3 regions of the Streptomyces sp. PTL18 genome follow, and region 3 is predicted to be linked to each of the others. Evidence: riboswitches for the same ligand, from Rfam matches in the RefSeq annotation. Region 3 holds a riboswitch; each other region holds the start of a gene.

Region 1 (3,185 bases), on a different contig from region 3:
TCGCCCGCCGCGACAACCAGCACCTCGGGTACGGGCACGGCATCCACTACTGCCTGGGCGCGCCCCTGGCCCGTCTGGAGGGACAGACGGCGCTCGCCACGCTCCTGACCCGCCTGCCGGACCTGCGGCTCGCGGTCGACCCCTCCGACCTGCGGTGGCGCGGTGGGCTCATCATGCGGGGCCTGCGCACGCTGCCCGTGACGTTCACACCGGTTGCGGAGAAAGATCCCGAATCTCCCGTCGACGCCCCGATATGACACGGCAACACGCCGATGGTCACAGGAAGGTGACAGTGCCTCACCTCTGTGATCTTCACGTGATCTGCGCTGCATTGACTTGTGACAAGTGATCTCCTGCCGATACGTTCACGCAGCAACGCGGCGGTCCGCACTGCCACGGCCGGCCGCCGCGTCGGTCGATGCTGTCGTGTGAAAGGCAACCGCATGCTCTCCGGGAACGGTCGTCACCGTCGCCCCCGTCAGGCTCCGGCTCTCCTCGTCGCGGCAGGGGTGACCGGATCAGCGATCGCGATCCCGCTGCTCGGCGCCACCGGTGCGAGCGCGGCCACCGGTACCACCTGGGACCAGGTCGCTCAGTGCGTCAGCGGCGGCTCATGGAGCGCGGACAGCGGCAACGGTCGATACGGCGGGCTGCAGTTGACGCAGGACGAATGGGACAAGTACGGCGGTCTCGACTATGCGCCGAGTCCGGACCAGGCGAGTCGCTCGCAGCAGATCGCCGTCGCCGAGAAGGTCCTCGCTGCCCGGGGTGTCGGGGCCTGGGGCACCTGCGGCCTGCTGAACGGCCTGGGCAAGGACTCCGGCTCCGCCGACGTCGACACGGGCGTCGCCGGGGACGCGTCGTCCGGCAGCGGACCGTCCTCCGGCTCCGACTCGGGTCTGGACTCCGGTCTCGACTCCGGTCTCGACTCCGGCCTGTCCGACTCGTCCGGATCTTCTGCGCCGACCGATCCGTCACCTTCTGCCTCCTCTTCCTCTCCTTCGTCCTCGTCGCCCTCGCCCTCGTCCGGGACGTCGGTCGACGGCGCCGCCAAGGGTGCGCAAGGGTCCGGCAGCGCGCCGACGGCCACGACGAAGCGCGACGAGTCGGACAAGTCCGCACAGAACGATGCCGCGTCCGAGGGGAGTTCGACCGAGGCCGCGGGTGCCGGCCGTCATCGCGGGGGCAGTGCCGACGAGGGCGCCGCGGACGGCCGCACCGAAGACGCGTCCGGCCGGCACACCTCGCGCGGCACCACTGACGCGCGCCACGCCGTCGACGGCTCGTACACCGTCCGCCCCGGGGACAATCTGTCGTCCATCGCCGACTCCCTTGACCTCAGCGGCGGATGGGCGGCGCTGTACGAGGCGAACAAGCAGACGGTCGGCGGCGACCCGAACCTCATCCTCCCCGGTCAGAGCCTTGCGCTCGACGCCGGCCCGGCAGGCGGCTCGTCCTGAACTGCCCCTTGCGTGGCGGAAGTTCGCGACCTACTTCGGGCTGAATGTCCTGTTTGGTGAAAGTGAGATATGGGTCTCATAAGCCCTGATCGTCTTTGAAATTCCGGCGATCGACTGCTTACGGTCGTGATCGCTCGCCACAGCGAGCACCTGCGGTCGCAACGCCGAATCCTGCCAGCGGCCGTACGGGAACAGTCGTCGCGTCAAGCGCCGTAGGCAGGAGCGGGGGACCCAAGGTAGGCGCCGCGTCCGGAAGTTGACCGGAAGCGGCTCGGGGTGAAGCCGCGTCCCGCAAGGGGCGCGGCCGGGCAACTCAACCGGCCCGAACCCGACAGCTCACCTCGCAGGCGTCGGTGAGGGGAACGAACCATGCTGTGTTCCGGCAACGGCAAGCACCGCCGCCCGTCCAAGTCCACCCGTGCCGTAGCGCTCGCCGGTGTCGCCGGCGCTGCCATCGCCGGCCCGCTCCTCGCGGCCGGGAACGCCTCCGCGGCCACCGCCGCCCAGTGGGACGCCGTCGCCCAGTGCGAGTCCGGTGGCAACTGGCACATCAACACCGGCAACGGCTTCTACGGTGGTCTGCAGTTCACGAACTCGACCTGGGCCGGGTACGGCGGCACCGCCTACGCCTCCCGTGCCGACCTGGCGACCAAGGACCAGCAGATAGCCATCGCCGAGAAGGTCCTCGCGGGCCAGGGCAAGGGCGCCTGGCCGGTGTGCGGCAAGGGCCTGACCAACGCCGCGTACAACGGCTCCGCGGCCACCTCGAGCGGCGCGAAGAGCGCCACCCCGAAGAACACCACCACCCGCTCGACCGGGCAGCAGGCCGCCAACCGCTCCGCGCAGCGCCCGGCCCCGCAGAAGAAGACCGTCACCACCCCGACCGGCCGGAAGGTCGAGAAGGGCGACGGCGAGTACAAGGTGGTCAAGGGCGACACCCTCAGCGCCATCGCCGCGAGCCACCACGTCAAGGGCGGCTGGAAGAAGCTGTTCGAGCTGAACAAGGACATCGTCCGGAACGCCGACCTGATCTACCCGGGCCAGCAGCTGCACCTGAAGTGACAGCCACCCGGTAGCCGGGCCGCGGGCCACCGACAGCCGTGACCCCCACAGTGGGGTCACGCGAGGGCCCACCTCCGTCCCCACGGCTCCCCGCTCCGGTGCGTGTTCCCCCGTACGCGCCGGAGCGGGGCTTGTTGCTGTCCGGCCCCTTCGTCGTCCGGCCCCTTCGTCGTCCGGCTCCTTCGCCGTCCGGCCGCGTGGATTTCACCGCACCTTTCCCCCCTCCTTTGTTCCGCGAGGGAACAATGTGTACCGTCACCCTGTCCACGGGACGGTCGGTCGGTCGGCCGGCACCCCGCGGCGGTTAGGCTCTAGTCGCAAGGCGCAGCCGCAAGGCACACAGCCCCGCACTTCCAGCGTCACATCCAAGAAGGAGATGCTCGTGCCGTCCATCGACGTCGTCGTAGCCCGGGAAATCCTGGACTCCCGAGGCAACCCCACGGTCGAGGTCGAGGTCGGCCTCGACGACGGCAGCACGGGTCGTGCCGCCGTCCCGTCCGGCGCCTCCACCGGCGCCTTCGAGGCCATCGAGCTCCGCGACGGTGATCCCAACCGCTACCAGGGCAAGGGTGTCGAGAAGGCCGTCCTCGCCGTGATCGAGCAGATCGGCCCGGAGCTGGTCGGCTACGACGCCACCGAGCAGCGGCTGATCGACCAGGCGAT
Region 2 (3,185 bases), on a different contig from region 3:
CGTCTCGAGCGTCCTCCTCGAATGGGGGATGCCCGGCGACGCGGAAGTAGCCGACACCGTCCGCCTGATCGTCTCCGAACTCGCCACCAACGCCGTACAGCACACCCTCGGGCAGTCGCCCACCTTCACGGTCGACATCGCGCTCGACCGCGACGAATTACTGCGTATCGGGGTCACCGACAGCCATCCGCGCTTCCCCAAGCGCCTGCCTGCGGCCGTGCAGCAGGACAACGGGCGGGGCATGGTGATCATCCGGTGTCTGACCGCCGAGTGCGGCGGGAAGCTGAGCGTGCGACCCACCCGCGAGGGCGGCAAGACGGTCGCGATCGAGCTGCCGTGGACGAAGCCGATGCAGCCGGTCGCCGCGTCACCGGGGCCGGGGGAGGCGTGAACGCAGATCGCGACGGGCCGCCGCCGTGCGGACCGCTGCCGAAGGCCCGGCGGTCACCGGGACCCCTCGGTCGGCTCCCGGTCGTCCCGCCCGCCGGGGGCCTGCCGCGGTACGACGACCGTGCGCCGCACCACCCAGGGCAGGACGCGCCACAGGCCCAGGCAGACCAGCAGCGTTCCCGCCCCGGCCGCGAGCCCGGCCACCCGGCCGAGGGACACGTCCACCACCAGCAGGACCGATCCGGTGAACGCCAGCATCAGCACCCCCATGCCGACCTTCGCCAGACGGGAGGAGATCCTCACGATGGCGGGCTTGGCGTTCTGCTGGAACAGCGACCGGTGCAGCGCGGCGGGCGCCGTGAACAGGGCTGCGGCCAGCATGGCGAGCAGGAGCGTCGTCACGTAGGTGGTGCGCTGGACCGTGTCCAGAGTGGGGAAGCGCTGGGAGAAGGCCAGCGTCAGCAGGAACGCGAACAGGATCTGCACCCCTGTCTGGGTGACACGCAGCTCCTGCAGCAACTCGGTGAAGTTGCGGTCGGCACGCTCCAGGGGGGTCTCGCGTCGTGCCTGCTCGGGAGGTCGGTCGGCCATGGTCAACGAGTATCCGCTCACCCCTGCCTCACGCCCGCCCCAGCGGGTCGCTTCCGGAGCGATCGAGCCCGGTGGGCCTGCTGCGCAGCCTGAACTGTCGCGTCTCCCCGTCGAGCGGCGTGTCGCGGGGTGACGGCAGGCAACCCCCGTCACCCCGGGCCGCAGGGCCTCAGCGGACGCGGCCGTACCAGACGCTCCTCGTCCAGATCTTCTCCAGCCTGACCACCGACCCCGTCTTCGGGGAGTGCCAGATCTTGCCCTTCCCGGCGTAGATGCCGACGTGGTAGACGTTCCGGCCCGAGTGGAAGAACACCAGGTCCCCGGCCTGCCGCTGGGAGGCGGAGATGTGCCGCGTTTTGTTGTACTGCGCCGCCGCCGTCCGGGGCAGGGTCTTGCCCGCCTTCTTGAACGCGTACAGCGTCAGCCCGGAGCAGTCGAAGCGACGCGGTCCCGCGGCGCCGTACTGGTACGGGGATCCCTTCTTCGACGCCGCGACCTGCAGTGCCCTCGTCGCCGGCGTCGCGGCGGACGCGTCGGGGGCGATACCGGGGACCGCGATGCTGCCGCCGACGGCGGCGATGGTGAGGGCGGAGGCCGTTCCGGCCCGGCCCAGCAGCGACGGGACTCGATTGAGCGCGGTCATGCGCAACCCTTCGTCAGCCGCCTGTGAAGGATGACCTGTCGGATTCGGGCTGGCGAAGTAGCCCGGCCGCTGACGCGGCTTCACCCCAAGGACCGCACGGATCTGTCCGGCGGCCCGCCTTGCTGGGTCCTCCACTCCTGCCGATCCACTCCTGTCGACCGGTCATCCGGGCGGCGGCAGGACTCGGCGTCCGCCCGGACCGCCCCGCCGCGGTGGCGGGGGCTTGTCGTCAGTGAGGGATCTTCACCTAAAGGCGTCGGAAAATCACAACGGAATCGGGGGTTTGTGGCATTACTCACCACTCACCCGTTCGGGTGGACAGCCCTTCGTTCGAAGAGGGTTGAGGAAGAGGACGAGGCCTCGGACCTGCACCGGAGTAGATCATTCCGCCCTGGGGCCAGGCGCGTTGTGCGACGTTGCCCAGCCCCGGGAGGGAGAGGAATCTACTCGGACGGCGGTACCCCGTTCGGCTCGTTTGAGCAACCGCGCGTCGTGGGCTGGTTGCTCACTGCCCGTCAGACCGGGTCGGCGGCACCGTGACGCGGGCCGCGCGGCGTTCGCCGTCGAGGACGCGCAGGGCCCGGGCGAGGGTGGGCCCGTGCATCTCGTTCTCCCCGCGCTGGTGCATCAGTTCCAGCGCCTCACGCAACGCCATCGCCTTGCTCACCAGTGCCTGCGCGGCGCGCAGACCGCGGTAGGTGTCCCCGGAGTGCGCCGGGTTGATGCGGCCGAGCAGGTCGACCACGTCGAGGTAACGGTCGATCAACTCCGCCTCGGCACGGGTCAGCGCGGGCAGTGGGGGCAGTTCCGGTGGCAGCATCGGCGGCTCACCTCGTGCCGGGGGTGGGGCGCGGGACCCTGCGGCTGGGAATGACGCGGTCGATCAGGCCGTACTCCACCGCCGCCGGCGCGTCGAAGATCGTGTCACGCTCGATGTCGGCGGCGATCCGCTCCGGGCTCTGCCCGGTGTGCCGGACGAGCATCTCCTCCAGTCGGCCGCGAACCCGCATCAGCTCTTCGGCCTGGATGAACAGGTCACTGGCCTGCCCCTGAACGGGCTCCGGCAGGGATGGCTGGCGGATGACCACGCGGGCGCCGGGCAGTGCGAACCGCTTGCCCGGTGTGCCCCCGGCGAGCAGCACGGCCGCGGCCGACGCCGCCTGCCCGAGGCAGATCGTCTCCACGTCGCAGCCGACGTACTGCATCGTGTCGTAGACGGCGGCCATCGCGCTGAACGAGCCGCCGGGGGAGTTGATGTACAGCGAGATGTCCCGGTCCGGATCCAGGTACTCGAGGTGCATGAACTGCGCCATCACGTCGTTGGCCGAGATCTCGTCGACCGGCGTGCCGAGGAAGACGATCCGCTCCTCGAGGAGCTTCGCGTAGGGATCGAGCGTCCGGCTTCCGTAGCCGGTGCGTTCCGTGAACTCGGGCAGGACATGGCGGGCGGACGGTCGGTTCATGGCATGCGCCTCCTCGGGCTGACTCCTGTAAAAAATGTACAGGACGTACGTTCCTGGTGGTGGGAAGCATGCTGTCAGCGAAAGCGGCTGCGCGCGCG
Region 3 (3,185 bases):
TGCCGGTCCTTGAGAGGGGAGAGCCGGGCGACGTCCCCGCGCCTGATGCATCCCCGCCGCGTGCGCGCAACCGGCGTGCTTACGCCGGGCGTCGGGGGCCGGATGCCGACCGGTCCCTCAGGAGCGGTCCGGACACCGGCCGTGGGTCGGCCGGTTCGCGTCGGGTGGCCGGACGTCCGCCGGTTCACGGTGAGTCGTGGGGGTGTTCCATCCGTATTCTCTGATCATGGCCGCACCCCTCGCGTATTCACTCATCGCCACCGACCTGGACGGGACGCTGCTGCGCGGTGACGACACGCTCTCCGACCGGTCGAGGGCCGCCCTGGCGCGGGCCGCCGCGGCCGGCGCGCAGCACCTGGTGGTGACGGGCCGACCGGCGCCCAGGGTGCGGCCGCTGCTCGACGACCTGGGCGGCAGGGGGCTCGCGGTGTGCGGACAGGGCGCGCAGGTGTACGACGCCGGAGCGGACCGGTTGCTGTTCTCCGTCACCCTCAACCGGGAGTTGGCCGAGACCGCGCTCGGCAAGATCGAGGCCGAGGTGGGGCAGGTGTACGCGGCCGTCGACCAGGACGGCGTGGACGGGCTCACGCTCATCGAGCCCGGCTACCGGATGCCGCATCCCACGCTGCCCGCGGTGCGGGTCCAGCGGCGCGACGATCTGTGGTGCGCGCCCATCAGCAAGGTGCTGCTGCGCCATCACGCCCTCACCGACGACGAGTTGGCGACGGTGGCGCGCAGCGCGGTCGGTTCCCTGGCGACGGTCACCATGTCCGGGCCCGGCACCGTCGAACTCCAGCCGTGCGGCGTCACCAAGGCGACGGGGCTCGCGCTCGCCGCCGAGTATCTGGGTCTGGGACCGTCGGAGACCGTCGCGTTCGGTGACATGCCGAACGACATCCCGATGTTCGACTGGGCCGCATACGGCGTCGCCATGGCCAACGCCCATCCCGAACTCAAGGCGGTCGCCGACGAGATCACGAAGTCGAACGAGGACGACGGCATCGCCGTCGTCCTCGAACGGCTCTTCAGGGACCGCCGGACCTCGGTCTGAGCCCGGGTCAGCGCGATGGGCGGCTCAGTACGCGCTGTGGACGTTGTCGATGGAGCCGTACCGGTGGGCGGCGTAGTTGCACGCGGCCGTGATGTTCGCCACCGGGTCGTAGATGTTCCAGGAGGTGCCCGGCACGTGGTAGGCGCGGAAGGTCGGGTCGATGACCTGGAGGAGACCCTTGGAGGGGATGCCCATCCGGGCGTTGGAGTCCCACAGGTTGATGGCGAACTGGTTGCCCGCCGACTCGCGCATCACGTTGCGGTAGATGCCGTAGTAGGAGCCGGGGATCCCGTGCTGCCGCATGACCACCAGCGACTGGCGGATCCAGCCGTCGAGGTTGGTGGAGCGCGTGGTCAGGGTGTTCGCGGTGACGGTCTTGGTCGCCGCGGACGTGGGGGTCGCGGCGGAAGCGCTGGTCGCACCCATGAGCGGGAGGGCGAGAACGGCGGCACCCGTCCCCGCGGCAGCGAGGGCACGGGTGAGGCGCGCGGCCTTGGGGCGGCGGTCCGGACGGCGTGCGGGCAGGGCGAAAACGGGCATGTCGTAGTCCTCTCCGGCGCCTGCGAGGTGAGCTGTCGGGTTCGGGCGGGGAGGTGCCCGGCCGTGTCCTCGATGCCGAGGAATCGGCTTCACCCCAAGCCGTTCCGGCGCTGTGTCCGGTGCGGCGACTTACCTGGGTCCCCCGCTCCTGCCGTTGTGGGTCGAAGGGCTCGCGAGCGGCGGCAGGATTCGGCGGCCCGCTCGGATCGATTGGGAAGGTATGCGAGAGCACATGTCGGAAACAAGCCTGGAAGTCGCACTCCAATACAAATGACCTTGAAATGCTGGAATAAGCGATGTGATCCAGTTTGTTGAACATGGTTCAACTTGGCATAAGCGAATCGGAAGTTGAGATTCCACATGTGTCACCCCGCCCTGTGCGGGCGTGAGCTAATTCACTCGCGCATTGCTTGGATCGCCATCCGTGATTCAGGGCGTCGGAGCGGCAATTCGGGCAAGAGGGGTGGTGTTCGTCTACGGGTAGCGGTATTTATAGGTGCGAATCAGTACAATTCGGGCATTCTGAGTTCCGCGGTGCTGTTCCGGCAGGGGAAGGGTGACCGACGTCACTTGTCGTGGCCCAAGGGGTCCGTATCCGCGCACCCCCGGGCTCCGGGCGTCCCGGGTGAGCCGGATGAGCCGGATGAGCCGGATGAGCCGGGCGGCCGGGTGTGCGCCCGGCCGGGTGACGGTGCCGGGCGGGACCGGTGGGGCACGCGAGGCGCCTGGCCCTCCGGGGGACGTCGAAGGGGTTGCTTTCGGTCATGTCACCCCAAACCTGCTCGTATCGCTTGATCAGGAGCATGTCGCTCGTGATCCGATACGGCCGGGCCTGGAACAGCGGGCACTCGTGGTGATCGAAACCTGACCGGATACGCTGACTTGAGTGATGGCGGCGACAGATCGACAAACTCAGTGAGCCGAGTCGACGGACGACGTCATCGCCCAAGTGACCGACCCCTAAACCGACCGTGTGATCGTCAGCAGACGTCAGCAGACAGGAGACGCCACGTGACCGTCGTCGGGCCGTTCGGGCTGAGCGTGCGGGACCAGGCTCTGGAAGCCGATGTCCAGGCCGGATTGGCCGCTGTCGAGGAAGGGCTGCTCGACGCCACGAAGAGCGAGGTGCCCTTCATCACGCAGGCGGCGCAGCACCTGGTGCGTGCGGGCGGGAAGCGGTTCCGGCCGCTGCTCGTGATGCTCGCGGCGCAGTTCGGCGACCCGTACGCGCCGGGGGTCGTCCCCTCGGCCGTGGTCGTGGAGCTCACCCACCTCGCCACGCTCTACCACGACGACGTGATGGACGAGGCCGACGTGCGGCGCGGGGTGGCCAGCGCCAACAGCCGCTGGGGCAACTCGGTGGCGGTCCTCACCGGCGACTTCCTGTTCGCCCGCGCGTCCCACATCCTGGCCGACCTCGGCCCCGAGGCCGTCCGCATCCAGGCGGAGGCGTTCGAGCGGCTCGTCACCGGCCAGATCCTGGAGACGGCGGGCCCCCGGGACGGCCGCGACCCGGTGGAGCACTACCTCGATGTCCTCGCCGGCAAGACGGGCTCCCTGGTCGCGGTGGCCTGCCGCTTCGGCGCGATGATGT

What was found. A riboswitch is a leader RNA that binds a small molecule or an ion and turns the genes downstream of it on or off. The one in region 3 is predicted to bind cyclic di-AMP.
Region 1: linked by a shared signal. The riboswitch ahead of AC5WS8_RS22905 (transglycosylase family protein) and the one ahead of AC5WS8_RS15585 (transglycosylase SLT domain-containing protein) in region 3 are both predicted to bind cyclic di-AMP.
Region 2: linked by a shared signal. The riboswitch ahead of AC5WS8_RS27080 (C40 family peptidase) and the one ahead of AC5WS8_RS15585 (transglycosylase SLT domain-containing protein) in region 3 are both predicted to bind cyclic di-AMP.

Annotation. Positions count from the first base shown of each region.
Region 1 covers NZ_JCAJZO010000012.1:93,202-96,386, reverse strand. Annotated here, with positions in the region: gene AC5WS8_RS22915 (cytochrome P450 family protein) at 1-257, shown strand, start outside; gene AC5WS8_RS22910 (transglycosylase family protein) at 444-1,460, shown strand; cyclic di-AMP (ydaO/yuaA leader) riboswitch at 1,659-1,825, shown strand; gene AC5WS8_RS22905 (transglycosylase family protein) at 1,830-2,522, shown strand; gene eno (phosphopyruvate hydratase) at 2,899-3,185, shown strand, end outside.
Region 2 covers NZ_JCAJZO010000017.1:50,093-53,277, reverse strand. Annotated here, with positions in the region: gene AC5WS8_RS27090 (ATP-binding protein) at 1-391, shown strand, start outside; gene AC5WS8_RS27085 (DUF6328 family protein) at 445-981, opposite strand; gene AC5WS8_RS27080 (C40 family peptidase) at 1,151-1,624, opposite strand; cyclic di-AMP (ydaO/yuaA leader) riboswitch at 1,628-1,810, opposite strand; gene AC5WS8_RS27075 (hypothetical protein) at 2,130-2,444, opposite strand; gene AC5WS8_RS27070 (ATP-dependent Clp protease proteolytic subunit) at 2,452-3,087, opposite strand.
Region 3 covers NZ_JCAJZO010000007.1:73,979-77,163, forward strand. Annotated here, with positions in the region: gene AC5WS8_RS15580 (HAD family hydrolase) at 227-1,051, shown strand; gene AC5WS8_RS15585 (transglycosylase SLT domain-containing protein) at 1,076-1,591, opposite strand; cyclic di-AMP (ydaO/yuaA leader) riboswitch at 1,601-1,786, opposite strand; gene AC5WS8_RS15590 (polyprenyl synthetase family protein) at 2,603-3,185, shown strand, end outside.